2 regions of the Achromobacter sp. SD115 genome follow, and region 1 is predicted to be linked to the other one. Evidence: riboswitches for the same ligand, from Rfam matches in the RefSeq annotation. Region 1 holds a riboswitch; the other holds the start of a gene.
The links. A riboswitch is a leader RNA that binds a small molecule or an ion and turns the genes downstream of it on or off. The one in region 1 is predicted to bind glycine.
Positions count from the first base shown of each region.

Region 2: it holds a riboswitch for glycine, as region 1 does, so the genes downstream of both, IPU70_RS18885 (D-amino acid dehydrogenase) here and gcvT (glycine cleavage system aminomethyltransferase GcvT) in region 1, are expected to answer to the same signal.

Region 1 covers NZ_JADIJM010000026.1:43,796-58,880, reverse strand. Annotated here, with positions in the region: gene gcvP (aminomethyl-transferring glycine dehydrogenase) at 1-748, opposite strand, end outside; gene gcvH (glycine cleavage system protein GcvH) at 851-1,228, opposite strand; gene gcvT (glycine cleavage system aminomethyltransferase GcvT) at 1,327-2,427, opposite strand; glycine riboswitch at 2,514-2,636, opposite strand; glycine riboswitch at 2,672-2,767, opposite strand; gene IPU70_RS27690 (ZIP family metal transporter) at 2,823-3,716, opposite strand; gene IPU70_RS27685 (superoxide dismutase) at 3,747-4,361, opposite strand; gene IPU70_RS27680 (NAD(P)/FAD-dependent oxidoreductase) at 4,510-5,712, opposite strand; gene IPU70_RS27675 (arginine/lysine/ornithine decarboxylase) at 5,712-7,973, opposite strand; gene IPU70_RS27670 (hypothetical protein) at 8,240-8,692, opposite strand; gene IPU70_RS27665 (GNAT family N-acetyltransferase) at 8,806-9,324, shown strand; gene IPU70_RS27660 (GGDEF domain-containing protein) at 9,365-10,606, opposite strand; gene IPU70_RS27655 (GNAT family N-acetyltransferase) at 10,772-11,623, shown strand; gene dcd (dCTP deaminase) at 11,628-12,191, opposite strand; gene IPU70_RS27645 (translocation/assembly module TamB domain-containing protein) at 12,293-15,085, opposite strand, start outside.
Region 2 covers NZ_JADIJM010000013.1:64,426-79,510, forward strand. Annotated here, with positions in the region: gene IPU70_RS18885 (D-amino acid dehydrogenase) at 24-1,253, opposite strand; glycine riboswitch at 1,298-1,386, opposite strand; glycine riboswitch at 1,388-1,480, opposite strand; gene ampC (class C beta-lactamase) at 1,637-2,773, shown strand; gene IPU70_RS18895 (3-hydroxybutyryl-CoA dehydrogenase) at 2,791-3,786, opposite strand; gene IPU70_RS18900 (NAD/NADP-dependent octopine/nopaline dehydrogenase family protein) at 3,803-4,900, opposite strand; gene IPU70_RS18905 (AraC family transcriptional regulator) at 5,015-6,025, opposite strand; gene IPU70_RS18910 (MFS transporter) at 6,150-7,526, shown strand; gene IPU70_RS18915 (DUF2242 domain-containing protein) at 7,739-8,575, shown strand; gene IPU70_RS18920 (CopD family protein) at 8,669-9,094, shown strand; gene IPU70_RS18925 (MetQ/NlpA family ABC transporter substrate-binding protein) at 9,250-10,065, shown strand; gene IPU70_RS18930 (methionine ABC transporter ATP-binding protein) at 10,084-11,187, shown strand; gene IPU70_RS18935 (methionine ABC transporter permease) at 11,168-11,824, shown strand; gene IPU70_RS18940 (PLP-dependent aspartate aminotransferase family protein) at 11,879-13,069, shown strand; gene IPU70_RS18945 (hypothetical protein) at 13,044-13,523, opposite strand; gene ppk2 (polyphosphate kinase 2) at 13,711-14,943, shown strand; gene IPU70_RS18955 (DOPA 4,5-dioxygenase family protein) at 14,948-15,085, opposite strand, start outside.

The DNA.
Region 1 (15,085 bases):
CCAGCAGGGCCAGCGCCAGCAGGTCGGTCGCAACGGCCACGATGGCGCCTTGCGCGTGCGCGGCTTCGGCCAGCTTGCGGTAGTCGACCACCGAGCCGGTGCTGTGCGGGTACTGCAGCAGCACGCCGAAACACTCGGGCAGGCCTTCGGCCTCGTCGCCGATGGCGATTTCGATATCCAGGCCTTCGGCGCGCGTGCGCACGACCTCGATGGTCTGGGGATGCACGTGGCGCGAGATGAAGAACACCGGGCTCTTCGACTTGGCGCTGCGGCGCGCCAGCGTCATGGCTTCGGCGGCGGCGGTGCTTTCATCCAGCAGCGAGGCGTTGGAGATGTCCAGCCCGGTCAGGTCGGCGACCATGGTCTGGTAGTTCAGCAGGGCTTCGAGACGGCCCTGCGAGATCTCGGGCTGGTAAGGCGTGTAGGCCGTGTACCAGGCGGGATTCTCAAGAATGTTGCGCAACACCACGTTGGGCGTCTGCGTGCCGTAGTACCCCTGGCCGATGTAGCTGCGGTAGACCTTGTTGCGGCCGGCGATCTGCTTCAGCTCGGCCAGCACGTCGGTTTCGCTGCGCGAGGCGGGCAGCGCCAGCGGGGCCTGGCTGCGGATCTTGGGCGGCACGACTTCTTCGATCAAGGCGTCCAGGCTGGCGCTGCCGATAACGGCGAGCATGGCGGCCTGGTCGGCGTCGGAGGGGCCGATGTGGCGGGGAATGAAGTCGGTATGGGTGTCTAGGGCGCGCGACATGGAGGATCTCGGGATAGCGGGTGTCGTCGGGGGACGGACGGTAATGCATCTTGCGGAACGGGCGCGGGGCTTGCGGCGCCGCGTCCGTTCCGGCCAGGCGGCTTAGCCGTTGGCGACGGCTTCGTAGCCGGCGGCGTCGAGCAGCTTGTCGGCGTCGGCGGCGTTGACCGGCTTGATCTTGAAGATCCAGGCGGTGAAGGCCGATTCATTGATCAGGTTGGGGTTGTTTTCCAGTTCTTCGTTGAACGCGACGATTTCGCCGGCCACGGGAGCATAGATGTCCGAAGCGGCCTTGACCGACTCGACCACGCCGGCGGTTTCACCGGCGTTCAGCTTGGCGCCGACCTTCACGTCGCCGACGAAGACCAGATCGCCCAATTGGTCCTGGGCGGTATCGGTAATGCCGACGACGAACACGTCGCCTTCGGCTTTGACCCATTCATGGGACTCGGTGTACTTGCGATCGGTGGGCAGACTCATGGGAACTCCTGAGGGAATGCGGGTAGATGAATGGTGTTGCGCGCCTCGCGCGGGCGGCCGTCGCCCCATGGGCCGGCGGCTCGAGCGAAGCTTCGAGTTTACGAGTGTTCGACCGCTTTGCCGTTACGCACGAACGGCAATTTGCAGGCCAGGGCGGGCACCCATTTGCCGCGGATGTCGACCTCGACCGTATCGCCCGGCTTCACGCCTTGCGGCAGGCGCGCGAAGCCGATCGACACGCCCAGCGTGGGGGACATGGTGCCGCTGGTGAGTTCGCCCGTGCCTTGCTTGGTGCGCACGGCCATGTGCGCACGCATGACGCCGCGCTCTTGCAGCTTCAGGCCGATGAAGGTGGCGGGGGTGGCGAATTGTTCCAGCGCGTCGCGGCCGATGAAGCGGCGCTCGGCGTTTTTCAGGGACACGGTCCAGGTCAGGCCGGCCTGGTCGGGCTGGGTCAGCTCGTCCATGTCCTGACCGTAGAGGTTCATGCCGGCTTCCAGGCGCAGCGTGTCGCGCGCGCCCAGGCCGCAGGGGCGCACGCCCTGGGCAACCAGATCGCGCCACAGCTGCACGACCTCGGCGGCGGGCAGCACGATTTCAAAGCCGTCTTCGCCCGTGTAGCCGGTGCGTGCCACCAGAGTGTCGTCGCCCACGCGGGCGGCCACGAAGGCGGTCAGCGGCTCGCTGGCGGCTTGCCACGCCGGGCGCGTGGCCCAGACCTTGGCGCGGGCGTTGGGGCCCTGCACGGCGACCATGGCCAGGTCGCGGCGCGGCGTGATGGCGACGTCGAACCGGCCGGCCTGCTTGACGCGCTGCATCCAGGCCACGTCCTTGTCGGCGGTGCCGGCATTGACCACCACGCGCCATTCATCGGCGGCGAAGAAATAAATGATCAGGTCGTCGATCACGCCGCCCTGGGGGTTCAGCATGCAGCTGTACAGCGCCTTGCCAGGCACGGTGAGCTTGGCCACGTCGTTGGCAACCAGGCGCTGCAGGAAGGCATAGGCGTCGGGGCCGATGACGTCGACGTTCAGCATGTGCGACACGTCGAACATGCCGGCGTCCTGGCGCACGGCATGGTGCTCTTCCAGCTGCGAACCGTAGGCCAGCGGCATGTCCCAGCCGCCGAAGTCGACCATGCGGGCGCCAGAGGCGACGTGTTCTTCGGCCAGCGGGGTGCGTTTGAGGGTTGCGGACATGCGCGGAAACTCCGGGACGGCAGTGTTGCCAGGGTTACGGAATGCCGGTGGTGCACGGCGGCCTGCGCCTGCACTACGGCTGAATCTTCCGCCCCTCTGTCCTTTTGCCTGAGAGTTGCCCCGCATGACGGGTTTGCACCTTCGGCGCCTGGGCTGCTCGCTATGTCCCTAGTTCAGGGGCGGCGCCAGGTCTCTCCAGAGTACTGTTTTGCCGGGTCCACACGGTGAGAAAACCGGGACGGGGCAAGCATGGGCGGTATGGGTTACCTGAGCGATTCCGGGCGAATTGCGCCTTCGGCGGCGGCCGGACGTACAGGCCGCTCTCTCCCGCAACATGCGTGACAGCGGCGCAAGCATACAACGAAAGCCGCGGCCAGGGAATGCCCGCGCCGGCCTCAACCCAGCGCCGTATCCAGCAGCATCATCAGCACGAAGCCCAGCATCAGCCCGCAGGTCGCATAGACCTCATGCCCCTTGCGGTGCGATTCCGGGATGATCTCGTGGCTGATCACGAACAGCATGGCGCCGGCGGCAAAGCCCAGGCCCCAGGGCAAGAGCGGCTCGGACCAGCCGACCACGGCGGCGCCCAATACTGCCCCCAGCGGCTCGACCAGCCCGGACAGCATGCCCAGCGCCACGGCGAACGCGCGCTGATAGCCCGCCGCCAGCAGCGCCACGGCCACCACCAGGCCTTCGGGAATGTCCTGGATCGCGATGCCGGTGGCCAGCGCGGTGCCGCGCATGGCGTCGTTGCCTGCATAGCCCACGCCGATCGCCAGGCCCTCGGGCAGGTTGTGCAAGGTAATGGCGAAGACGAACAGCCAGGTGCGGCGCAGGCGGTGCGCCTCTATCCCTTCCCTGCCCTTGATGAAATGCTCATGCGGCAGCGTGCGGTCCATGAGCAGCAGCACCGCCGCCCCCAGCAGCAGCGCGGCGCCCACCGTCAGCCCGGCGCCCCAAGGGCCATAGCCCAGGTCGCGACCCGCCGCGATACCGGGCGCCACCAGCGAAAAGGCGCTGGCCGCCAGCATCACGCCGGCGCCGAAGCCGAACATGCTGTCCTGCACTTTTTGCGGAATGCTGCGGGCGAACAGGATGGGCAGGGTACCCAGCGCCGTGGCGGCGGCGGCCACCAGACCGCCCAGCAGGGCGTCGGCGACGTGCGGCGCGCGCACGTCCAGATAGGCCCACAGCTGGTGCAGGCCCAGGCAGGCCACCAATACGGCCAGGGTCCACACGCTGATGCTGGTGGCCGCCGGCCGCACGCGATGACGGCTGAAAGTATTCATGTGCCGCTGCCCTCCTTGCCAGGAATGCGCTTAGCGCTGGGCCGCCGCGTAGCGGCGCGCCACTTCAGGCCAGTTCACGACATTGTAAAAGGCGCCGATGTACTCGGGCCGGCGGTTCTGGTACTTCAGGTAGTAGGCGTGTTCCCACACGTCCAGCCCCAGGATGGGCGTGTTGCCCTGCATCAGGGGGCTGTCCTGGTTGGCGCTGCTTTCCACCATGAGCTTGCCGGCCGGCGTGACCGAGAGCCAGGCCCAGCCGCTGCCGAAGCGGGTCAGCGCGGCCTTGGTGAAAGCGTCGCGGAAAGCGGCCAAACCGCCAAGCTCGGCTTCGATGGCCGCCGCCAGGGCGCCATCCGGCTCGCCTCCGCCCTCGGGCGACATGACCGCCCAGAACAGGCTGTGGTTCGCATGGCCGCCGCCATGGTTGCGCACCGCGCCGCGGACGGCTTCGGGCAATTGCTCCAGCCGCGCCACCAGGGATTCAACCGGCTCGTCAGTGGCGATGCCCGCGCCCTCCAGCGCCGCGTTCAGGCTGTTGACGTAGGTCTGATGGTGCTTGCTGTAGTGGATCTCCATCGTCATCGCGTCGATGTGAGGCTCCAGAGCGTCGTAGGCGTAAGGCAGGGGCGGAAGGGTGTAGGCCATGCATGTCTCCGTGGGATCCGCCCCCTGTTCAGGGTTTAGATCATTATCAGAAACATAAATGATAAGTATTTTTATTTAATATCACAACGGCAGGCTTCCAATTCCTGCCATAGCGCCGGCCTATCGGCGCCCTCACCTGTCGGAAAAACTAGAGCGCCTTGCCGCAGGCGACACCGGAGGCCCAGGCCCACTGGAAGTTGTAGCCGCCCAGCCAGCCCGTGACGTCCACGGCCTCGCCGATGAAATAGAGGCCGGCGGCGGTCTTGGCCTGCATGGACTTCTGGTCCAGGCCGCGCGTGTCCACGCCGCCGCGCATCACTTCGGCCTTTTTGTAGCCGGCCGTGCCGCTGGGCACCAAGGTCCATTGATGGATGTCCTGGGCCAAGGCGCGCAGGGTCTTGTCCGGCGCGTCCGCCAGACGCAGCGCCGCCAGGCCAGGCTTGCCGCCCTGCTCCGCCAGGTGCAGCCAACGGTCGGCCAGGCGCTTGGGCCAGAGGCCCGCCAGCACGGTATGCAGCTGCTGCCGGTTGCCCGACTTCGATGCCAGCAATTCCTCGGCCAGGTCGCGGCCGGGCGCCAGATCGATCACGATGGGCTCGCCGGGTTTCCAGTAGCTGGAGATCTGCAGGATGGCCGGGCCGGACAGGCCACGGTGGGTGAACAGCAGATCCTCGAGGAATTCACCGCGGGCTTTGCCCTGCCCCGTGTGCAGATTGACTTCCAATGCCACACCGGACAATTCCGCCAAGGGCTGCCACTGCGCAGCGTCGAAGGTCAGCGGCACCAGGGCGGGCCGCGGCTCCACCACTTTCAGGCCGAACTGCCGCGCGATCTTCAGGCCGAAATCGGTGGCACCCAGCTGGGGAATGGCCATGCCGCCCGTGGCCACCACCAGTTTCGCGGCGCGGATCGGGCCCTGGCTGGTGCGCAACTCGTAACCCTGTTCGCCATGGGCGATCTCGGCCACCGAACATCCCATGCGCCACTGCACCCTGCCCGCATCGCATTCGGCGCGCAGCATCTCGATGACGGATTCGCTGGAATCGTCGCAGAACAGCTGGCCGCGATGTTTCTCGTGCCAGGCGATGTGGTGGCGCTTCATCAACGCCAGGAAATCCTGCGGCGTGTAGCCCGACAGGGCCGAACGGCAAAAATGCGGATTTTCAGACAGGAAGTTGGCGGGGCCGGCGCCAATATTGGTGAAATTGCAGCGGCCGCCGCCAGAGATGCGGATTTTCTCCGCCAGGCGCTCGGCGTGGTCGACCAGCACCACGCGCAAGCCGCGCTGGCCGGCGACCGCGGCACACATCATGCCCGCGGCGCCGGCGCCCAGTACTGCTACATCGAACATCAGTCTTCGATCAGGCAGTCGACGTAGTAACGCTTTTCGCCGTCCGGACCCACTTCGTCGGCCAGGCCGTGGATGTAGGTTTCGAAGCCCGGGAAGCGCTGGTTGAACTCGCGCGCGAACTGCAGGTACTGGACGATGGTGCGGTTGAAGCGTTCGCCCGGGATCAAGAGCGGGATGCCCGGAGGATACGGCGTCAGCAGCACGCCGGTGACGCGGCCTTCCAGCTTGTCAATGTCGACGCGCTCGACCTCGCGGTGCGCCATGCGGGCAAAGGCGTCCGACGGCTTCAGCGCCGGCACCATGTCGCTCAGGTACATCTCGGTGGTCAGGCGGGCCACGTCGCGCGCGCGGTAGGCTTCGTGGATCTCCTGGCACAGGTCACGCAGGCCCATGCGCTCGTAGCGGCGATGGTCGCGGCAGAATTCCGGCAGGATGCGCCACAGCGGCTGGTTGCGGTCGTAGTCGTCCTTGAACTGCTGCAAGGCGGTCAGCAGCGTGTTCCAGCGGCCCTTGGTGATGCCGATGGTGAACAGGATGAAGAACGAATACAGCCCGGTCTTCTCGACCACCACGCCGTGCTCGGTCAGGTACTTGGACACCAGCGCGGCCGGGATGCCGGTTTCGCCGAAGCTGCCCGACATGTCCAGGCCCGGGGTGATGATGGTGGCCTTGATCGGGTCCAGCATGTTGAAGCCTTCGGCCATTTCGCCGAAACCATGCCAGTGGTCGTTGGATTCCAGGATCCATTCGTCGCGGTTGCCGATGCCTTCGGAAACCAGGCGGTTCGGGCCCCAGACCTTGAACCACCAGTCGTTCTTGCCAAACTCGGATTCCACCTTGCGCATGGCGCGGCGGAAGTCCAGGGCTTCGCGGATGCTCTCCTCGACCAGCGCGGTGCCTCCGGGCGGTTCCATCATGGCGGCAGCCACGTCGCAGGACGCGATGATCGCGTACTGGGGCGAGGTGGACGTGTGCATCAAGTAGGCTTCGTTGAAGACGTTGCGGTCCAGCTTGCGGGTCTCGGACTCCTGCACGATGATCTGCGAGGCCTGCGAGATGCCGGCCAGCAGCTTGTGCGTGGAGTGGGTGGCGAACACCATCGCGTCCTGGCTGCGCGGGCGGTCCACGCCGATGGCGTGCATGTCCTGGTAGTACTCGTGGAACGACGCATGCGGCAGCCAGGCTTCGTCGAAGTGCAGCGTGTCGACATAGCTGCCCAGCTGCTTCTTGATCATTTCGACGTTATAGATGACGCCGTCGTAGGTGCTCTGCGTCAGCGTCAGGATGCGCGGATTCTTGTTTACCGCTTCGCGCGCGAAGGGGTTGGCCTCGATCTTCTTGCGGATGTTGTCCGGGTGGAACTCTTCCAGCGGGATCGGGCCGATGATGCCCAGGTGGTTGCGCGTGGGACGCAGGAACACCGGGATCGCGCCCGTCATCGTGATGGCGTGCAGGATCGACTTGTGGCAGTTGCGGTCCACCACCACCACGTCGCCCGCGGCGACGTTGGCATGCCACACCACCTTGTTGGAGGTGGAGGTGCCGTTGGTCACGAAGAAGCAGTGGTCAGCGTGGAAGATGCGCGCGGCATTCAGTTCCGACTCGGCCACCGGACCGGTGTGGTCCAGCAACTGGCCCAGTTCGTCCACGGCGTTGCAGACGTCGGCGCGCAGCATGTTCTCGCCGAAGAACTGGTGGAACATCTGGCCCACCGGGCTCTTCAGGAACGCCACGCCGCCGGAGTGGCCGGGGCAGTGCCAGGAATACGAGCCGTCCTGCGCGTACTTGACCAGTTCGCGGAAGAACGGCGGCGGCAGGCTGTCGACGTAGCTGCGGGCTTCACGGATGATGTGGCGCGCCACGAATTCGGGGGTGTCCTCGAACATGTGGATGAAGCCGTGCAGCTCGCGCAGGATGTCGTTCGGGATGTGCTCGGAAGTGCGCGTCTCGCCGTACAGGTAGATGGGGATGTCGGCGTTGCGGAAACGCAGCTCGCCGATGAAGGCGCGCAGGTTCTTGATGGCGCTGGCCACGTCCTCGGGCGAATCCACGTCGAACTCTTCGTCGTCGATCGACAGGATGAAGGCGCTGGCCCGGCTCTGCTGCTGGGCGAACGAACTCAGGTCGCCGTAACTGGTCACCCCGATCACCTCGACGCCCTCGGCCTCGATCGCCGCGGACAGGGCGCGGATACCCAGACCGGACGCGTTCTCGGAACGGTAGTCTTCGTCGATGATGAAAATGGGGAAGCGGAATTTCATGCAGGCGCTCCTGGGGGCAAGGCGGGTTCGGACGCTTATCGCGGCGCGAGTGTACTTCTAGTAAAAATCCGCCTGATGACAGACGGCGCGAGCACCCGCCAGGGCGGCGGGAATGGCCGAATTGTAGGGCTGTTTTTCTTACAGTCCTAAGGGAAATCCCGGAAAGGCCCGGACGGCCGTTGTCATCGCGCCAAAAGCGGACGCTTTCAGCACAGAAACCCGGGCCGCGCCGGGGAGCAAACCGGCGCCCGTAGCGTTGCGGAACGCTAACGGATGGTGCTCGCCTCGCCCGCCTGCAAGGCCGTCAGGAACTGTTCGAAATAGGGCGGGATGGCCTCGGCGGACCCGTAGCGGATGCGCCGCTCGACCTTGGCGATGGCGCCGAAGCAGACCTCGGTTCCGGGTTCGCCGCAGACCAGCACCACCGGATCCTCGTCGTCGCACACTTCGTACAGGCCGCCATGCGCGCGGCGTCCCACCTCGTAGAGGTAGGCGGCAGCGCCGACAGTCTGCATGGGGGTGAGAGGCAGGGTCCCGAGGTGGGCGGCCTCCAGCGCTTCGTCCAGCGCATGGACGCTGGACGGTGTGTAGTCCAGCACGGCGCCGGTAGAACCGGCTGCCTGGACAAATTCCTGCGCGGCATCCGCCACACGCGCCACGAACTCTTCCTGGACTTCGTCGCGCTTGGCGTCCTGGTTTATCTTGAGGAAACCGAACATCATTGGCTCCTTTGTGAAAACCGCAAGCGGCGTTAGGACCATTATAGGCAGCGTGCCCCCCTATACTGCCCAAACCACAGCCAAACGTTCCCTATTCCCAACACTTGCCGCCCATGCCCCCTGCCATTGTCCGACGCCTTGTTCCCGCCGATGCCGCGCCGTTGCGCCAATTACGCCTGGACGCCCTGGTGGAAACCCCTGAATCGTTCGGATCGAGTTACGAAGAGGAACACACGCTGACATTGGAGGATATCCGCGGCTGGATCCAGCCTTCGGACGACAGCGCGATGTTCGGCGCGTTTTGCGGCGAGGCCCTGGCGGGCATTATCGGCGTGGGCCGGCAGCGCAAACTGAAGATGCGCCACAAGGCGCATATCTGGAGCATGTACGTCACGCCAGCGCAGCGTGGCCAGGGCTTGGCCCGGCAGCTGATGCAAGCGGCGATCGCCCACGCCGAGGGCATGCGCGGCATCCGCCAGGTGCAGCTGAGCGTGACCGCCAACAACCGGGCCGCGACCGCGTTGTACCTCAGCCTGGGCTTCACCGAGTATGGGCGCGAGCGCGAAGCGCTGTGCGTGAACGGCGAACTCTACGACGAAGCGCTGATGGCGCTGCCGCTGGCCGGCAAGTAGCCGGGCCGCGTCAGGCCGGGCCGCGTCAGGCCGGGCCGCGTCAGGCCGCGCCCGCCCGCCGCCGCGTGCTGTAGGCTCGCACCTGATTGCGGCCTTCGTCCTTGGCCTTGTAGAGCGCCTGGTCCGCCGCCTTGATCACCGACTCGGGCGCGCGCAGGGCGTCGCTGCGTTCGGCCACGCCGATGCTGACCGTTACCCGAAGCGGCCGCGCAGTGCGCGCATCGCGTCCGCTGCGGCGACGCAGACCGATCTGGTCGGCCTTGGGGCGCGCCGGCTTGTCGCGCAGCCGCATCTGGTAGGCCTCGATGGCGCGCCTGACGCTTTCCAGGTGCGGCATGCTTTCCGCCGCGGTCTTGCCGGGAAACACCAGCGTGAACTCCTCGCCGCCGTAGCGGTAGGCATGGCCGCCGCCGGGTACGCGCCGCAACTGTGCCGCCACCATGCGCAGCACCTGGTCGCCCACGTCGTGGCCGTGGGTGTCGTTGAAGGCCTTGAAGTTGTCCACATCGGCCATCGCCAGCGTGTAGACGCGACCCATGCGCTGCAGCCGCTCGTTCAGCGCGCGCCGGCCCGGCAGCCCGGTCAGCTCATCGCGGAACGCCATATGGAAGCCTTCGTGCGCCAGCGAAATGCACAGCGCCGTCAGCGCCGCGGTGGACATCAGCGCCAGTTCGATAGGGTGCTCCGCCCCGCGCGGCAAGGCCCAGGCCATGCACACGAAGCCCAGCCACTGCCCCGCCTGCTGCGGACGGCCATAGCGCAAGAGCAGCAGCGTCAACGTCAGACCGGTGGCCAGCAACGCGATCAGCCCTTCGATCGGCACGCTCAGGTGCGCCAGCCGGCCCTGCACGGACAACATGCCAAGCAGATCGCTCACGCCTTCCTTGCCCGTCAGCGCAATCGCGGCCGCGCCGGCGGCGATCAGGCCGATGCGGGCGGCCAGATCCAGCAGCATGCTGGAACGTTCGGACCACAGGGCGTTGATGGTGTAGGCCAGCGACCACCACGCCAGCGCCGGCCCGACGGCCCAGGGCGCCTCGCTGGCTAGCGCCGGCCAGCCTGCGGTGGCGGCCAGTACGCTGAGCATCAGCACCATGGGCTGCGCGCGCTGGTACATCAGGCACACGGCGACGCCGATCAGCGCCATCACCCAAGGCACGAACGGCACGATCTGCGTCAGGGCGGGCGGCCATTCGCGCCACAACAGCAGCCCCACCGCGGCGGCCACCGGCAGCGCGGGATAGAACAACAGAGGCAGCCAGGGGATATGGGGGTAACGCACGGATCGGGGCTTTTCTAACGCTTGCGGAAATGACGTCGCCAAATCGGCAAACACATGTACTGTCTTTTACGGACGCGGCGACGATGTTCTTTAGCACATTGGCAAGTAACACCGGGCGCGGCGGCCATGATATGTTTTTCGCCCTTACCCTGTGGACGAAATCCCATGCGCATCCTGGTCAACATCGACGTGCCCGATCTCGAACACGCCATCGACTTCTATCACCGCGCTTTCGGCCTGACGCTGCGACGCCGGCTGGGGCCGAAAGTGGCCGAGATGGCAGGGGCCGAGGCGCCCATCTACCTGCTGGAAAAGGCCGCCGGCACGCCCGCGGCCGGCGCCACGCGCCAGCCTCGCGACTACGCGCGGCACTGGACGCCCGTGCACCTGGACGTGGTGGTGGAGGACGCGGACCGCGCGGTCCAGCAGGCGGTGGCCGCCGGCGCGCGCCTGGAAGACCCGGCCGTCTCGCATAGTTGGGGCCGCATCGCCCATCTGAGCGATCCCTACGGACACGGCATCTGCATCCTGGAGTTCCTGGGCCGCGGCTATGACGAAGTCGCCACGCCGCAGTTGCAGTACTCGCCGGTTTCGGAAGCCGATTTCGAGGACCTGCTGGCGCTGCGCATCGAAGCCATGCGCGAGAGCCTGGAGCGCCTGGGGCGCTTCGACCCCCAGCGCGCGCGTTCACGCCTGCGCAGCACGTTCCAGCCGGAACATACCTGGTCCATCGAGCTGGACGGCCAACGGATAGGGTTTTACGCGTTGCGCCCGGAGGGCGACGGCCTGCGCCTGGATCACCTGTACATCCGGCCTGCCGTCCAGGGGACAGGGCTGGGCGGACAGGTCATGCGGAAGATCCTGCAGGAGGCCGACCGGCTGGGGCTGCCGGTAAGCCTGGGCGCGCTGCGCGACAGCGCTTCGAACCGCTTCTACCGCCGGCACGGGTTCGTCCAGACCGGCGAAAGCGAATGGGATATCGACTACCTGCGTCCGGCACCCGGGCGCGCGGACTGAGACTTCAGGTGCGCGGCAGGGTCACGCCGCGCTGGCCCTGATACTTGCCGCCGCGGTCACGATAGGAGGTCTCGCACACTTCGTCGCTTTCCAGGAACAGCATCTGCGCGCAGCCTTCGCCCGCGTAGATCTTGGCCGGCAGCGGCGTGGTGTTCGAGAACTCCAGCGTGACGTGGCCTTCCCATTCGGGTTCCAGCGGCGTGACATTGACGATGATGCCGCAGCGCGCATAGGTGCTCTTGCCCAGGCAGACCGTCAGGACGCTGCGCGGGATGCGGAAATACTCGACCGTGCGGGCCAGCGCGAAGGAATTGGGCGGGATGATGCAGACGTCGCCCTTGAAATCCACGAACGAGCCTTCGTCGAAGTTCTTGGGATCGACGATGGTGGAATTGATGTTCGTGAAGATCTTGAATTCGTCGGCGCAGCGCACGTCGTAGCCGTAGCTGCTGGTGCCGTAGCTGACGATGCGCCCGCCATTGGCCGTGCGGACCTGCCCTGCTTCGAAGGGTTCGATCATGCCGGCTTCGGCCTGGCGGCGGATCCAGCGGTCGCTTTTGATGCTCATGGTGGGAATGGTGCTAGGGAATGGAATGGACGCCATTTTATCCCGAGTGCGGATCCCCCCGCCGGCAGGGGCCGGGCGGCGCGATCCCGCCCGGCTTTGCCTCAGTTCCCCCAGAAGGTCCGGTAGACCAGCGCGATGCCGTTGACCGCCCCGCCCTTCAGGTCCACCGACAGGCCGCGCGCCAGCCGGTAGCTGGCCCGGCCGACGGTATCGCTGCCCGCCAGCGCCTGCTCCACGCTCAGGGTGATGCCGTTGGCGAAGGTCTTGCTGGCCACCAGGAATTGCGTGGCCAGCTGGCTGTCGCTGTCCCGGTTGACGTCGCCGGCCACCGTGCGGTCCGGCAGGATGCTGCCCGAACTGCCGATGTTGCCCGTCTTGATGCTGACGTCGTCCAGGCCAAACTGCTTGTAGAACGGCTGCCCGCCGCCCAGCAGCGCCGTGCCCACCGACATCAGCAGCGCGGCGTCGCCGCCGCTTTCGTCGGGACCCCGGCCCAGCAGCAACCAGGACAGCTTTTCCACGTCGCTGACATCCGGATAGGACACCAGGTCGATGCGCGGCCGCTGGGCGGTGCCGACCACCTTGACGCCCGCCTCGACCTGTTCGCCCGTGCGCAGCGCCTCGATGTCCAGCAAGGGGTTGTCCAGGCGCCCCTGGAAGGTCAGCGTGCCGCGGCTCAGGCGCAGCTTCTGGCCGTAGGCCTCGATGCCGCCGCCCCGGGTACGCAGCGCGCCCACGCCGGTCAGGCGCCCGTCCTGCAGCAGGATCTGGATCGAGCCGAGCAGGCCAGCGTCCAATCCCATGCCGGTGATGTAGAAGCGCGGCCCCATGTCGAACTTCAGGTTCATGCTGGTCTGCAGCGGCGTGGAGACGGTTCCGGGATCGTCGCCCGGCCGGCGCACCTTGACGTCGTCGTCCAGCGAAGGCACGCCCTGCAGGATTTCCAGGCTGAACCAGCCCGCGTCCGCCTTCAGGTCGCCCACGATGTCGATGCGCGGCATGGCCGCCTTCAGGTCGATGACGCCGGACACCATGGCGTAGCGGTCCGAGCGCTGCAGCGCCGGGAAGCGGTACAGGGTCAGCCGGATGTCGCCGCCGCCGTCGATGAAATTCCACTGCCCCTTGGCCTCGGCATAGCCGCCCTTGGCCTCCGGGTTGGTGGTGATCCATTCCTTGGTGCGCCATTCGGCCGGCATCACCCGCAGCGAGGCCGGGAAACGCAGGCTGTCCAGCACTACCCGGTCGCCGTCCAGGCGCGCGGACAAGGTGCCGTCGATCAGCCGCACGCCATCGTCGATGCGCACCACGCGCAGCTTGTCGCCGCGGATATTGCCGTTGGCCGACCATTTGCCCGCCAGGGTGCCCTGGGCTTCCAGATTGGCCTTGACCGAGCCGCCGACTTCCATCGAATCGCCCACGAACAGGCTGACCCAGGCCAGGTCGGCGATATCGGCGTCCAGCTTGGCCCGCAGCGGCTGGCGCGGGTCCAGCGCCATGCCGCCCTTGGCATCCACCGCCAGCACGGCGGTGCCGGTGCCGTTGATGACGCCCATCTTGTCGGTCGCCAGATTGACCTTGGCGTCCAGGCGGCTGGTATTGGCGGACGTCGGCGTGGCGGTCAGGTCCAGCACCAGCGCCCTCAAGCCCAGCGGGATGGGAGGATCGCCCGGTATCAGCAGGTCGCCCTCGCGGCGCGCAATGCGCGCCTTGCCGCCCAGCCGGCCGTCGAACTTCAGGTCCCACAGCACGTCCAGCGCGATGCGGCGCTGGCCCTCCGGCACCATCGCGTTGACGCGGCTGGGCCGCTTGCCCAGCTTGGCCGCGGCCTCGGGATCAACCGCGCCGATCACCTGGCGCGCCATGGCGGCCGTGATCACCAGGTTGTCGGCCTGGCCGGCGGTTTCCCAGCGTTTGCCGCCACCCCGCGAACCCTGGTGCGCCAGCACCACGCGCTCCTTGCCGGGCAGGGTCAGGCTCAACGCCGTCTGCCCCACCTGCCACTGCCATTGCGGTTCCACGGCGGCAGGCAGGAAGGCCAGCGTAACCGGCCGGTCCACCGCCACGGTGAAGCCGGCCGTCTCGGCCGTCAGCCGCGAGAACGTGCCGCGCCATCCCGGCAGGGCCGCATCCGGCGTGCCGGCCGGACCCTTGCCCCAGGAACCGGCAAAAACGATGTTGGCCTTGGCGGAAGCCTCGCCCAGAATGCCCGGGCGCGGCTTGGCCGGCGTGTAGCCCGCGGCAAGCTCGCCGCGGTGCGCAGCCAGCGTACCCGCCAGCTTGCCCTTCACTTCCGCGCCGCCGGGGATGCCAGGCCAGAACGCGTCGAGCTGGGGCGCCTTGGCGTCCAGGGTCAACGCGCCGTCCTTGGCATCCAGTTCGCCCGAGGCCTGAATCCGGTTGCGACCCAGCTTCAAGTCCACGTCCAGACCGTGGATGCGCAGCCCGGCGAGCGGATCGGCGTCGGCAGCGGCAGGCGCCGCGCCGGCGGCGGTAGCGGTAGCGGTCGGCGGGGCTGCGGCGGTCCCGGCCGCCGCGGCATCGGCCGCCGCAGCATCGGCCGCCGCAGCGATATCCACCTGGGCCTTGAGCGCGCCGGTCAAGGGTTGCTTGTTCCAGCGCGTGCCCTCTTCGAAGCGCAGGTCCACCGCGGCATGGCGCAGCTGGCTCAGGTTCTCGATGTCGGCTTGGACGTCGCCACGCACGGTCAGCAAGGCAGGCGGAATGTCCTTGCCCAGCCAGGGCGACAGATCCAGGCGCTGGGCGCTGATCGTGCCTGCGATGCGTTCGCGGCCCGCGCCCCGCGCGGTATCGGATTGCAGGTCGAGCTGTGCGGCCAAGGTCGATTTGTCGGGCAGTTGCGCGTGCGCCCGGGCGCTGCGCAGCACCAGCGCCGT
Region 2 (15,085 bases), on a different contig from region 1:
AATTCAGTCCCCCCTCCATCAGATCAAGCCTCGCCCAGCCCCATCCTCACGCTCGCCGCCAGCATCTGCGCCGTTGCCGCCGATAGCGTCCAGCCCAGATGCCCGTGCCCCGTGTTGTAGAACACGCCCGGCCGCTTGCCGGGGCCGACCCGCGGCATCATGCTGGGCGTCATCGGGCGCAATCCGCACCAGGGCACCACGCGCGAGGTGCGGATGCCGGGGAAGTGCTTGCGGGTCCAGTCCACCAGCGGCTGCACGCGTTCGGCGCGGATGTCCATGTTGAAGCCGTTGAACTCCGCCGTGCCGGCCACGCGGAAGCGGTCGCCGAGGCGGCTGGTGACGATCTTGGCGGCTTCGTCCAGCAGGCTGACCTGCGGCGCGGCGGCCTGGCTGGCGGCGTCGTCCAGGTGCACGCTGATGGAGTAGCCTTTGACTGGATAGATGTTGAGTGTGTCGCCCAACTGCCTGGCGAATTGCCGGCTGACGGCGCCGGCGCAGACGACGATGGCATCGGCCTCGTGCTGTTCGGTCCGCGCGCCGCCTTCGCGCGCGACGTCGAGCACGTAGGGCGCGCCGTCCAGGCTGATATTGCGGATGTCGGCGTCCTGCGCGAAGCGCACGCCGCGGCGCTCGCAGGCGCGGGCCAGGCCGCTTGTGAACTTGTGGATATCGCCGGTGGCATCCGAGGGCGTGTAGAAGCCGCCGTAGCAGGAGGTTTGCAGCGTGGGTTCGATGTCGCGCGCTTCCTGGGGGGATACCGCGTAGCGCTCCAGCCCGCCTTCCTGCAGCAGGGCATTGGCGCGGCGGGCGGTCTCGAAGCTGGCGGCGTCGTGGTAGATGTGCAGGATGCCGCGGCGCTCCAGGTCGAAATCTATCCCTTCCTCTTCAGCCATGGTGTACAGATGCTGGCGCGCGGCGATGGCGAGGCGGGTGGTCTCGATGGTGTTCTTGCGGTAGTTGCGGATCTGTCCGATGAACTGCGCCAGCCACGAATACTTGTGCCAGCTGAAGCGGGGATTGAGCAGCAGCGGGGCGTTGTGGCGTCCGAGCCAGCGCAGGCCCTTGAGGATGGTCGCGGTACTGTTCCAGACCTCGGCGTTGCTGGCGGACAACTGGCCGCCGTTGGCGTAGGAGGTTTCCATGGCGGGGTAGCGCTGGCGGTCGTAGACGGTGACGTCGTATCCCAGTTTGCTCAGGGCATAGGCGGACGTGACACCGGTGATACCGGCGCCAATGATGGCGATGCGGGGCATGATGGCTCCAGATTGGGTGGCCGCGGCCACCCGGCCGCAGCACCCCATCTGTCTCTGTACCTGAGAGCTTCACCCGCAGCGCAGGCGGCGGGTTCCCCTTCGGTGGGCGCGCTCGGCGCCTCTCTCCAGATTGTCTAGACCGCGCAGTCCTGTTTGCCTGAGAGTTTCCGGGGCGGTTGCTCCGTCGGCGCCTGCCGCTGTGGACGGGTCTCTTCTGCGGGGTTTTGGATCGACGAGGCGAGGATAGCCAAAATCCACCGGAATGAGACCAAGGGTTAATACCAATGAATCGTCCCGTCGCGTTACGATGCATGCGCGTCGCCAGCCTACGGCGTCGTGGAAATTCAACACCACATGGGATGACGGGAATGCGCTTGAACGGAATGTTGCGCACGGGATTGTTTGCGCTGATAGCCGGCGGCTGCGCCGTGGCGTATGGCGGCCAGGCCGAGGTGGACCGCAAGGTCGACGAAGCGGCGCAGGCCGTCATGCGTGAACACGGCATCGCCGGCCTGTCGATCGCTATTACCCAGAACGGGACGCAGCGCTTCTACAACTACGGCGTGGCGTCCAAGGAAACGGGCAAGCCGGCCGGCAGCGATACGCTTTACGAAGTCGGGTCCATCAGCAAGACCTACACGGCAACCTTGGCCGGCTACGCTCAGGCGCGCGGTCGTCTCGCCTTGAGCGACAGCCCGGCCAAATACCTGCCCGAGCTGGCCGGCAGCAACTTCGCCAAGCTCAGCCTGATCAATCTGGGCACGCACACGACGGGCGGTTTTCCCCTGCAGGTGCCCGGCACGGTGCGGGACCAGGCGCAGTTGATGGCCTATCTAAAGGCCTGGAAGCCGGAGCACGCCGCCGGTACGTATCGCACCTACGCCAATCCCAGCATCGGCATGCTGGGCGTGATCGCCGCCAGGAGCCTGAACCGGCCGTTCAAGACGGCCATGGAGCGGGACCTGTTTCCCAAGCTGGGCCTGACCAGCACCTACATCGACGTGCCGCCCGCCAGGATGGCGGACTACGCGCAGGGCTACAACAAGCAGGATGCTCCCGTGCGGGTGAATCCTGGCGTGCTGGCGGACGAAGCCTACGGCGTGAAGACCAGCGCGCGCGACCTGATCCGCTTCGTCGATGCGAACATGGGCCTGAATGTGGCCGATGCCGAACTCCGCAACGCGATCGCGCAGACGCAAGTCGGCTATTACCAGCTGGGCGACATGACCCAAGATCTGGTCTGGGAGCAGTTGCGCTATCCCGTGGCGCTGGACGCGTTATTGACGGCCAATGCCGGCAACTACAACAGCCAGAGCCAGGCCGTGGTTGCGCTGAACCCGCCGCTGCCGCCGCAGGACGCCGTGTGGATCAACAAGACGGGTTCGACCAACGGCTTCGGCGGCTACGTGGCGTTCGTGCCGTCGAAGCAGCTGGGCATCGTGATACTGGCCAACCGGAATTATCCGAACGAGGCGCGGGTGCGGCTGGCCTACAAGATCCTGGGCGAACTGGATAAGTAGGCGCGCCGGCCAATGGGCTAGCGCGCGGGCAGCTGCCGCGCCGCGTCGAAGCGGGGCAGCATATCCATCACCTCCAGCCGCTTGCACAGCTGCGCCAGCCGTTCCATTTTGTAGGCGTTCACGTCCATGCCGGCGTAGTCATAGAAGCCCTGGCCGTCGCGCAGTCCGTTGCGTCCTTGCTCCATGTTGCGGGCGATGACGGCGGGCGAGGCGAAGCGCGGATCGATGGCATCGGACAGGTAGCGCGAGGCGTAGTAGAGGATATCGCCGCCGCCCCAATCGATGAATTCCAGCAGGCCCAGCACCGAAAAGCGCAGGCCGAAGCCCAGGCGCACGGCGGTGTCGATGTCTTCGGCGCTGGCCACCCCTTCCTCCACCATGCGGGCGGCTTCGTTCATGGCCAGGGCCTGGATGCGGGGCACGATGTAGCCGGCGGCGGGCGCGCATTGCACCGGCTTCTTGCCTGCCAGGCGCAGCACTTGCAGCAGGCCTTGCGTCGCGGCCTCGCTGGTTTGCGGACCGCGGCTGACTTCCACCAGCGGTATCAGGTAGGCGGGATTGAGCCAGTGCGCGTTCAGGAAGCGTTGCGGACTTTCCACCAGTTCCGCCAGCTCGGTGACGAGAAAGGTGGACGTGGTGGAAGCGATGATGCTGTCTGGCGCGCAGGCAGCGCTCAGCCAAAGAAAAGCATCGCGCTTGGCGTCCAGGCGTTCGGGCACGGCTTCGAACACCACGCGCGCCTGCCGCAAGTCTTCAGCCGCGTCCTGGCGCGTGCACAGGCGGACGCGCGCCAGCGCGATGTCCGCTTGCGACGCGTCCAGCAAGCCCAGCCGGGCCAGGATGCCCAGTTCGCGGCGCAGGTCATCCCGTACTCGGGAAAAGTACGTGGATTGCTCTGCGGGCGTGCGCGGCTTGATGTCTATCAGTGTGACGTCCAGCCCCGCATGTACATATGACAGCGTGATGCCCACGCCCATGCGGCCGGCGCCGATCACGCACAGTTTCTCGTTCATGGCATGCATCCTCGTTTCAGCAGCCTTCGGTCAGCAGCTTGCGCATGTCGTCGCGCGACAGGCGGTCCAGGCCCAGGCGTTCCAGCGTGCGCCCTTCAGCGTAGAGGTCGCGGCCGGTCACCGCGCTGGCCAGGCTCAGCAGGCCTTGCGCCACGGGCGTGGACACGCCCGCCCAGCGGCCGGCGGACACCAGGAACGACAGGCCGAGCCGCGTGTCCTCGAGCATGTAGCGGTGGGTGCGCAGGTCTATGTCCTCGCGCCAGTCGCCGCTGTCGGTGAGCTTGCCGTGGGCGCCGCGGCCGTACATCCATTCGTCGCCTGCGGCGGCGTAGTGGTCGGCCAGCGGAAAGTGCGGCGCGGCATAGCCCAAGGCCACGCGGATGGCGATGCGCTCCGTGTCCAGCGCGTCGGTCACGCGCCGTATGGCAGGCTGTGTGCCTTCATTGTGGATATCCCATTTGTCGAAGTGCTCCAGCGGACCCGCGTTCATCATGATGAGCGGTGGGTGGATGATGGGACCGGCATTCATCAGCGCGCCGGAGAGCCCGTCCTCTATCGGTTCGATGCTGTCGTAGGCGCGCTTGACCACGGCCAGCGCGGGCCCGGACAGGCGGCGCGGAAAGACGCCGGTAGGCAGACGGGTCGCGTAGCCGCTGATCACCACCTTTTCGCCGTGCTTGCGGGCCAGGTAGGGCAGGGTGCCGGTCTCGGCAAAGGCGGTATCGGCGGAATTGCCGGCGTCTTTCATGGCGCGGGCGAAGACGTAGCTGCCGAAGGTGCCCGGCGGCAGGAACACGACCTGGCCGTCGCGCAGCAGGGGAGCCATTTCCTGCGCCAGGGCTTCGTGCGTGGTCGACGGCAGGGGAATGACCAGCAGTTCCGCATCGCCCACGGCCGCGGCCAGGTCGCGCACCAGCTGCAATTGCTGGGGGCCATCGCCCAGCGGGATCTGGCGGCTGCCGCGATAGTCGGTGACGGCCAGCGCGCCTGCGTCCCGCAATCCCTGGAAGGCTGCCCAGTCGCGGCGCCACCAGCGCACCTGATGGCCTTTTTCAAACAGGTCGGCCGCCGCCGCATAGCAGCCGTGGCCGCCGCCTATGACGCTGATTCTCATGGACAAGCTCCGTCTGATGGAGTCTCGATCCTAGCGGCGGCTTGCAGGCGGGGCTGCGCCGAACGCGCAAGCGGCGTTCCGATCCGGCAAGCGAATCCAGTCGTCTGGCGGCGCCTAATGCCTGTTGCGGCGCAGGGTATCCGAGGGCAGGCAGCCGTAGCGTTTGCGGTAATGCGTGGCGAAATGCCCGAAGCTGGCGATGCCGTGCCGCAACAGGATATCGGTGACGCTGTCGCCTGCGCTGGCTTGCTCCAGCGCCGCATGCACCAGGGCCAGCCGCTGGTTGCGCACGTAGTCGCTGGGGCTTTGCTTCAGGAACTGCGTGAAGCCGTTTTGCAGCGTGCGCACGGATACGCCGCAGTGCGCGGCCAGGTCCGATAGCGAAAGAGGTTCGTCCGGATGGCTTTCTATGTAGTCGCGCGCCCGGCGTACGTGCAGGGGCAGCGGCTGGCGGCGATCGGCCAGCAAGGCTGCGGAATAGTTGTGCGGCAGCTGGGTCAGCAGCAGCGTCAGCAGATAGTCCGAGAAGCCCGCGGCCAGCGTCTGCGTGACGCCTTCGATGGCGGGGTTGCGGTACAGCCGGCATAGATAGTCCAGCGTTTCACGCACTGCCACCGGCCCGGGCGCGTCGGCCTCCATTTGCAGGTCGAATACCAGCGCCTGTTTGATGGGGCGTTCCAGCAGCCGTTGCAGCTGGCGTTCCAGCGCTTCGCGTTCGATGCGCAGGATCAGGTTGCGGCAGTCGCGGCCGATGCGGATCACGCTGCGTTCGGAGGGCGAGGAGATGGTCAGGCTGCCCGCGTTCATGGAGGCGCTGCGCTTGCCCAGCGTGATCAGTCCGGATCCTTGCAGGGTGATGCGGATCAGGTAGTAGCTGGCGATGTCGCCGGCGTCGATCTCGACCTCGGCGCCGTAATGCAGATCGAACAGCGCGGCGTTGCCGAAGAACACGCCATACAGCCGCGACTGCAGGGGCTTTCCCGGGGGCACGCACATGCGGTGCGACCATAGGTGCTGGCTGACCTGATCCTTGATCTCGGCGATGTTGCCCGAGTCCAGCAAGCAATGGCGGTCCAGCGGATTGGTGTCGTTGAACATGCTTTCCTGCGCAGCGGGAACAGTCATTGCGTCAGGCGTACAGAGGCTGGCCGCGCAAAGACCTACAAAAGATGGGCCTGCAAGCAAGTGAGGCGCAACCTCGCCCATTGGGCGATGGGCAGATCTCACCACCATACAAGGGAAACAAACCATGACTGACGGCAGCCCGCGGCACGGATCAAAACCCAGCTACGCCTACGAGTGGTACGTCGTGGTGATATGCATGCTAGCGTACATATTTTCCTTCGTCGACAGGCAGATCCTGGCGCTGATGATCGAACCCATCAAGCACGATCTGCAACTGTCCGATACGCAATTCAGCTTGCTGCACGGACTGGCGTTCTCGCTGTTCTACGCCTTCATGGGCATCCCCATCGCGCTGCTGGCGGATCGCTATTCGCGCCCGAAAATCATCGCCATGGGCGTGGCGTTCTGGAGCCTGGCCACGGCGGCCTGTGGCCTGTCGCGCAATTTCGCGCAGATGTTCCTCGCGCGCATTGGCGTGGGCGTGGGGGAGGCGGCGCTGTCGCCCGCCACCTACTCCATGCTCAGCGACATGTTTCCGCGTGAAAAACTGGGGCGCGCCGTCGGGGTCTATTCGATCGGTTCGTTCATTGGCGGCGGCATGGCCTTTCTGATCGGCGGCTATGTCATCGATCTGCTCAAGAGCGTGGACACGGTCACCTTGCCCTGGGTAGGCGCGATGCGGCCGTGGCAGGTGACCTTCTTCATCGTGGGACTGCCTGGTCTGCTGATCGCGCTGCTGATCCTGCTGACGGTGCGCGATCCGCAGCGGCTGGGTTTGCGGCGCAATGCATCGGGGCAGGCCCAGAAGCCCGCCATGAAGGACACCTTCCGTTTCCTCGGGCGCCACCGCCGCACCTTTTTCTGCCACTACCTGGGCTTCTCCTTCTATGCGATGGCGCTGTTTGCGCTGCTGGGCTGGACGCCGGCGTTCTACATGCGCAAGTTCGGCATGTCGCCGGTGGATGCCGGCTACATGCTGGGCGTGGTGGTGCTGGTCGCCAATACCGCAGGCGTGTTCTGCGGCGGCTGGCTGATGGACTGGCTGGCCCGGCGGGGCTACAGCGATGCGCCGCTGCGCGCCGGGGTGATCGGCGCGGCGGGCATGGCGGTGCCGGCGGTGATCTTCACCCAGGTGGATTCCCTGTGGCTGTCGGTGGGGCTGTTGCTGCCCGCCATGTTCTTTGCGTCGTTTCCCATGCCGACCTCGACGGCCGCGATGCAGATACTTCCTCCCAATCAACTGCGCGCGCAGGTGTCGGCGCTGTTCCTGCTGATCTCGAACCTGATCGGGCTGGGGCTGGGCACCACTGCCGTGGCCATGTTGACGGACCGGTTGTTCAAGAGTCCGGCGGCGGTTGGACAATCCATGTCTGTCCTGGTCGGCGTGGCGACGGTGCTGTGCATCGCCTTGCTGGCGCTGGGCTGCAAGCACTACCGGCGCAGCCTGAACCTGGAAGCGCAGGACCTCCGGCCGCTTGAGCCCGCGCGCGTGTCGTCCTGAAAGGGGCGTCCAGGGGCTGCCGGGGCCACGATGCGGCCCTTTTTTGGATCCTGTTACCTCTGCGTTGAACTACACATCCCTGGTAAAGGAAATGGTGCCGGGGATGCGCTATAACGAACGCTTTACGCATCACTGTTCCGTGCCTGGCGCAGTGGGCGGGCCGCCATGCTGGCTGGCCGCGCCCCACGCCGTCCCATGCCGGACCCCAATTCATGCCCCCTGTTTACCGCCGTCCCTTCCTGGTTCCCTTGCTTGTCCTGACGGGCGTCCTGGCAGGGTGCTCTTCCCCCAAGCCAGAGTTCGAAAAAGAAGATTTCACCCAGAACAACACTTACTCGCGCACCGTCGCCGCGAGTAACGTCGCGGCCTGCGATGCCGGCCGCCGCGCCTTGCTGAGCCAGGGCTACAACATCGACAAGTTCGAGGGCTCGCGCGTCACGGGACACAAGAATTTCCAGGACGAAAGCGGACAGCACACGCAGATTGCCTTCAACATCGAATGCGCCTCCGACGGCGGCGCGAGCGAGCGCGCCACGGTGTTCGCCAACGCGGTGCAGGACCGCTATTCGATCAAGCGCACCAACAGCTCGGCCAGCGTGGGCGTAAGCGTGCTGGGCCAGGTGTCCATGCCGTTCGGCTCCAGCGACGACTCGCTGGTGAAGACGGGCAGCCAGACGGTTGCGCGGCCCAAGTTCTATGAAGGGTTTTTCCAGCTGTTGCAGCGCTTTCTGCCAGATGCGCAGGCGGCCGCCGCGCCGCCTGCGCCCGCGACCGGCCGGGCAAAGCCGCAGCCCAAGATCGCGCCGGCCGAGCCGGCGGAATCGCCCGACAAACCGGCGGACACGTTGAATCCGGCGGCGGCCAACGGCGCCGGCGAATCTCCGAAAACCCCAGCGGCGGGAGGCGCCAGTTCGCCCGCTGTGCCTGCGTCGACGGCTTCCCCGCCCGCAGCGCCTGCACCAGCATCTGCCGCCCCTGCGTCCAGCGCGCCCGCAGCAAAACCCACGCCAGCGCCGGCCGCTGAGGCCAGCCCCGAAGCGGCCAAGTAGGGCCGCGCCGCCGCGCCGGCTTGCCGTAGCGCAAACAGTTGCGGCGCGCCGATACGCGGCGCGGTCCGCAATCCGGCGATAATGCCGGGCATCATGACCTATCAACTCCTGAAAATGCTCCACGTCGCGGCCGTGGTCGCCTGGCTGGGCGGATCGCTGTTCGTGTCGCTCTTCCTGCTGTCCTCGCAGCCGCAGGACAGTGAAGAAGCGCCGAAAGAACGCAAGATGCTGGGCGCCTTGCGCCGCTGGACGCTGTACGTGACCACGCCGGCCATGGTGCTGACCTGGCTGGTCGGTCTGCACCTGGCCATGACCTTCGGCTGGTTTGCCATGACCTGGATCTGGGTCAAGGTGGCCTTCGCGCTGGCGCTGTCGGCGCTGCTCGGCATCCAGAGCGCGGCGTTGCGCCGCATGGCCAACGGCAGCGCCAAGCGCCCGCCGCTGGTGGACCTGTACGCGCCGTTCACCGTCATCGCTTCCGCGGTCATCGTGACGCTGGTGGTCGTCAAGCCTTTCTGATCCGCGCGGCCGGACATGTGCCGGGACCATATGCCCAGCCGCCATAACCAAACGCCCCTGTAATAAGGACTCAACGAACTATTCGTTCGCGTGCTCCGTCCCTCTCCCTAGAATCGTTTCTCTCATAACCGCATAGCCTGAGAGGCGATTCCAACATGACTTCCCGTTTCTTCAAGCGCCTGCTGGGCGCGGTGCTGGCTTCGGCGGCAATGTTCCATGGCCCGGCGTTTTCGGCTGATCCCAAGCCCCTCAAGGTGGGCGTGCGCGGCGGCGTCGACGAGCAGATCTGGGAGGTGGTGGCGCAGGTCGCCAAGAAGAACGGCCTGGCGGTGGAGCCCGTCATCATCACCGGCACCGCCAGCCCCAACGAGGCGCTCAACAACGGCGACCTCGATGCCAACGCCTTCCAGCACATACCTTTCCTGAACGACCAGATCAAGCAGCGCGGCTACAAACTCGTGTCCGTGGCCAACACGCTGATCTCGCCCATCGCGTTCTACTCCAAAAAGTACAAGTCGCTGCAGGAATTGCCCGAGGGCGCCCGGGTCGGCATCCCCAATGACCCCAGCAACCAGACGCGCGCGCTGGTCATCCTGCGCGACCAGGGCTTGATCACGCTGAAGGACGGATTCGATCCTGCCACCGGCACGGCGACCCTGGCGGACGTGACCTCCAACTCCAGGAAGCTCAACTTCGTGGAAAGCGCTTCCGTGGTGCTGGCGCGCTCGCTGCCGGACGTGGACACCGCGGCCATCGTCAACAGCTTCGCCTATCAGGCCGGGCTGATCGCCACGCGCGACGGCATCGCGGTGGAAAAGAAGGAAAACAATCCCTACGTGAACATCATCGCGGTGCGCGAACAGGACAAGAACGCGCCCTGGGTGCCCGAACTGGTCAAGGCCTACCACTCCGAAGAGGTGCGCCAGTTCATTCTGAGCAAGTACGAAGGTTCGGTCATTCCGGTTTTCTGAGGCTGGAAGCGGGCAATGATGCAACACGAATTTTCCGTGAGCGGGCTGGTCGACGCCGCGCCGCAAACGCCGGCCGGCGACGCGCACATCGTCTTCGAAGGCTTGCAGAAGCGCTACGAGGGTACGCAGGGGCCGGTGGCCGCTTTGTCCGACGTGTCGTTCTCCATCGCCCGCGGCGAGGTGTTCGGCATCATCGGACGCAGCGGCGCGGGCAAGTCCACGCTGCTGCGTTCCATCAACATGCTGGAGCGCCCCAGCGCCGGCCGCGTGCTGGTGGACGGCGTCGATGTGGGCGGCCTGGATGAGCATGCGCTGGTGGGCCTGCGCCGCCGCATCGGCATGATCTTCCAGCACTTCAACCTGCTGTCGGCCAAGACGGTGGCCGAGAACGTGGCCTTGCCCTTGCGGGTGGCTGGCGTGAAGCCCGCGGCCGCGCGGGCCAGGGTGGAGGAATTACTGGAACTGGTGGGGTTGCGCGACAAGGCCGACGCCTATCCGGCAAAGCTGTCCGGGGGCCAGAAGCAGCGCGTCGGCATCGCACGCGCGCTGGTGCACCAGCCGGAGATCCTGCTGTGCGACGAAGCCACGTCGGCGCTGGACCCCGAGACCACGCAGTCGATCCTGGCCTTGCTGCTGGACATCAACCGCAAACTGGGCCTGACGGTGGTGCTGATCACGCACGACATGGCAGTGATCCGCGAGGTCTGCCACAAGGTGCTGGTGCTGGACGGCGGCCGCAAGGTCGAGGAAGGCGAGGTCTGGCGCGTGTTCGGCAACCCCCTGGCCGATGCCACGCGGGCCTTGCTACGGCCTTTGCAGCACGACCTGCCGGCCGACCTGGCGGGCAGGCTGGTGCCCGACCTGCAAGGCCGCGCGGGCGTGGCGGTGCTGCGGCTGCGCTTCACGGGGCAGGGGCGCCCGCAGGGCGTGTCCTTGCAGGCGCTGGCGGCGCTCGGCCCCGGCGCGACGCTGCTGCATGGCGGCCTGGACCGCCTGCGCGGCCACGCCCAAGGCAGTCTGCTGGTTTCCGTGCCAGCGGGCGCATTACAGGAAGAGGCCACGCGCGCCGCGCTGGTGGCCGATCAGATCAAGGTGCTGGGTTATGTCGCTGCCGATGCTTGATAAATACCTGCAGGCTTTTCTGCAGACCCTGGCCATGGTGGGCGTATCCGCCATCATCGCCATCGTTCTGGGCCTGGCGCTGGCCGTGGTGCTGACCGTCACCGCGCCCGGCAATCTGTATCCCCGGCCGCGCTTCAACAAGGTCCTGTCGGTGACGGTGAATACCTTCCGCGCCATCCCCTTCATCATCCTGCTGGTGGCGATGCTGCCGTTCACGCGCTTCCTGGTGGGCACCACGCTGGGCACCTGGGCCGCCATCGTGCCGCTGTCGGCCAATCTGGTGCCGTTCTTCGCGCGCATCGCCCAGGTCAGCCTGAACGACGTGGACCACGGCCTGGTGGAGGCAGCGCGGGCCATGGGCTGCCGCCGCTGGCACATCGTGCGCCACGTGCTGTTGCCGGAAGCCTTGCCGGGCATCATCGGCGGCATGACGGTCAGCGTCATTGCCATGATCAACGCCTCGGCCATGGCCGGTGCGGTGGGCGCCGGCGGCCTGGGCGATCTGGCGATCCGCTACGGCTACGAACGCTACGAGACCCGCGTCATGTTCGAGGTGATCGTGATCCTGATCGCGCTGGTTTCCATTGTGCAATTCACCGGCGAATGGCTGTCGCGCCGCGCCGACCACAAACGCTGACTTTGCACCGGGGCCGCATGCTCCGGTCTTACCCGAAAACACAGGAACACTGAAATGTCCGAGTCCCCGCAACACGGCTTCGCCACGCGCGCCATCCACCTGGGCTACGACCCGCTGGACGAGCAGGGCGCGCTGGCGCCGCCTCTCTACCTGACCTCCACCTACACCCAGGACAGCATCGAGGCCTTCGACCAGATCCGCCTGGGTGAGAAGCAGGGCTACGTCTACGGCCGCACGCGCAATCCGACGCAGGCGCTGCTCGAAGAGCGGCTGGCATCCTTGGAGGGAGCCGAGGCTGGCGTGGTGACGGCGTCGGGCATGGCAGCGATTTCGGCGACCTTGTTCTCGCTTTTGCAAAGCGGCGACGAGATCGTGGTGGACCAGATCGTGTACGGCACCGCCTTCACCCTGTTCACGCAGGGCCTGGCGCGGTTCGGCGTGCGCGCGGTGTTCGCCGACTTCACCCGTCCCGAGACCGTGGCCGCGGCCATCGGCCCCAAGACGCGCGCCGTCTACTTCGAAACGCCCGCCAATCCGAATCTGCGCCTGGTGGATATCGCGGCGGTGTCCGCCATCGCCCGCGGCAAAGGTGTGCTGACTATCGTCGACAACACCTTCGCCACGCCGGTGCTGCAGCGGCCGCTGCAGCATGGCGCGGACATCGTGCTGCATTCGGCCACCAAGTACCTGGGCGGCCACGGCGACCTGCTGGCCGGCGCGGTGCTGGGCCGCAAGGAGCACATTGACGCGATCCGGTTGCAGGGGTTGCGCTACTTCACCGGCGCCACCTTGTCGCCTTTCACGGCTTTCCTGGTGCTGCGCGGGATCAAGACGCTGGAATTGCGCGTGGCGCGCCATAGCGAATCCGCCTTGCGGGTGGCCAAGCTGCTGCGCGAGCATGCGGCGGTGGCCGACGTGTTCTATCCCGGCTTGGCCGATACTGCGGGGGCCGAGATCGCGCGCCGCCAGCAATCGGCGGGTGGCGGCCTGGTCGCGTTCGAGTTGAAGGGCGGATTGACCGCTGGCCGCAACCTGCTCAATAGTCTGAAGCTGGCGCGCATCGCAGTCAGCCTGGGCGATCCTGAAACCCTGATCCAGCATCCCGCGTCGATGACGCACGCCAGTTACACGGCTGAGGACCGCGAACGCTATGGATTGTCCGAGGGCTTGCTGCGCCTGTCGGTGGGCCTGGAGACGCCTGAAGACATCCTGTCCGATCTCAGACAGGGCCTGGACCGGCTGTAGCGGCCGCGGGGGGCGTGGTTGTGCCGCGCCGCCAGGCTACCCATTCTCCCGCGCACTCGAAGTTGCGCGGTCCGCGCGCGGCGGCTGCCAGCCCCGCGCGCAACGCGCCCATGTCCAGTCCGGGCATGTTGTGCAGCAGGGGGGGAGGCAGGCGTTCGACGTCCAGCGTTGCCTCGTCGAGCTCCATGGCCATCAGCCCGCCGCCGTCGCTGGGCACGCGCAGGAACCACAGGCCCTCCATGTAGTCGCCCGACCAGGGATCGGGGTAGATGGCCTGCGTGTAGCGGAACCCGAATTCCTGGATGTCGCTCCAGGGCCAGAACTCCTGCTGGCCCAGGGCGCGCGCCAGCTCGCCGCTGCGCGTGAAACCGGCCTCGTCGAAGCATATGGTCTCGCTCAGGGGATTCTCGGGCGGTGTCGGACCGGCAAGCAGCCGTTTGATGAATGACCACATGGCGCGGAGGCAGATGAAGGGAGGCCAGTGTAGCGGCCTTCGTCGCTGCAAAAATGTTACAACGTTTGATCGTAGTCAAATCCGCAGGGCAGGGCTCGGGGTAGCGTTTGCGCTTTTCCCGACCAAGGCCGCAGGCGCAAGCCCGGCAGCCGCGGACAGGACGATCAGCGTAGCAAGGACAGGATCGATGACAGACAAGACCACCCCAGCCACCGGACAAGCCATCGCCGAGGCGCCGCGCAAGCGCGCCGCCAGGCGCACCGCCGTCGCGTCCACCAAACCGGTCGCCAAGACGGTGGTCAAGACGGTGGTCAAGACGGTGGTCGCGCCTGTGACCACCAGCCGTAAACCACGCGCGGCCAAGGCCCCCGCGGTTGTTGATCCCATATCCGCGGCAGCCGCCGCCGAGCCGGCTCTCAATGTGCGCAAGCGTGTCGTCGCCCGCCAGGATGCCGCGCGCCAGGAGACCGTGGCGGTCCTGGCCGATATTGCCCGCCGCTACAACGTCAGCGCGCCAGCCCATTCCCGAGAGGCGCTGCGCTCGGTCATCGAGGAGCTGTCGCCGGACGATGCGCAGGCCGTGCACCGCGCGCTGGTGGAAGCCAATTCGGCGGCGCCGCGCGTGCGCCGCAACCCCGACGACGAGCTGGCCGCGGACTGGCGCGAAGGCGTCTATCCCTATCGCCACCGCATGCTGCGCCGTAACTACGAAAAGCAGAAATACAGCCTGCAGGTCGAACTGCTGAAGCTGCAGGCCTGGGTCAAGGCCACCGGCCAGCGCGTCGTGATCCTGTTCGAAGGCCGCGACGCCGCGGGCAAGGGCGGCACCATCAAGCGCATGATGGAACACCTGAATCCGCGCGGCGCGCGCGTGGTCGCCCTGGAGAAGCCGTCCGACACGGAAAAGGGCCAGTGGTACTTCCAGCGTTACGTGCAGCACCTGCCCACCGCGGGCGAGATCGTCATGTTCGACCGCTCCTGGTACAACCGTGCTGGCGTGGAGCGTGTGATGGGTTTCTGCACCCAGAACGAATACCTGGACTTCCTGCGCCAGGTGCCGGACTTTGAGCGCCATCTGGTCAGCAGCGGCATCCATCTGGTCAAGTTCTGGTTCTCGGTCAGCCAGGAAGAACAGCGCCGCCGCTTCCTGCAGCGCAAGGTGCATCCGCTCAAGCAGTGGAAGCTCAGCCCCGTGGACCTGGCCTCGCTGGACAAGTGGGACGACTACACCCGCGCCAAGGAAGCCATGTTCGCGCACACCGATACGGCCGACGCGCCCTGGGTGGTGGTCAAGTCCGATTGCAAGAAGCGCGCGCGGATTAATGCGATGCGCTATGTGCTCAGCCGCCTGCCGTACGAAGGCAAGAGCGGCGATCCCATGATGGCGCTGGATTCGTTGATCGTGGGCCGCGCGCTGTAGCCGTTCAGGCGCCCAGCGCCTTCAGGTTCAGCGTGTAGCTGCGGCCGATCCAGACGGCGCAGTCGCGGTGGTCGCGGATCGAGTCGCCGGTGTTGGGATGCATGAAGACGTCCAGCGCCCCGTGGTGCAGGGTCAGCCAGGT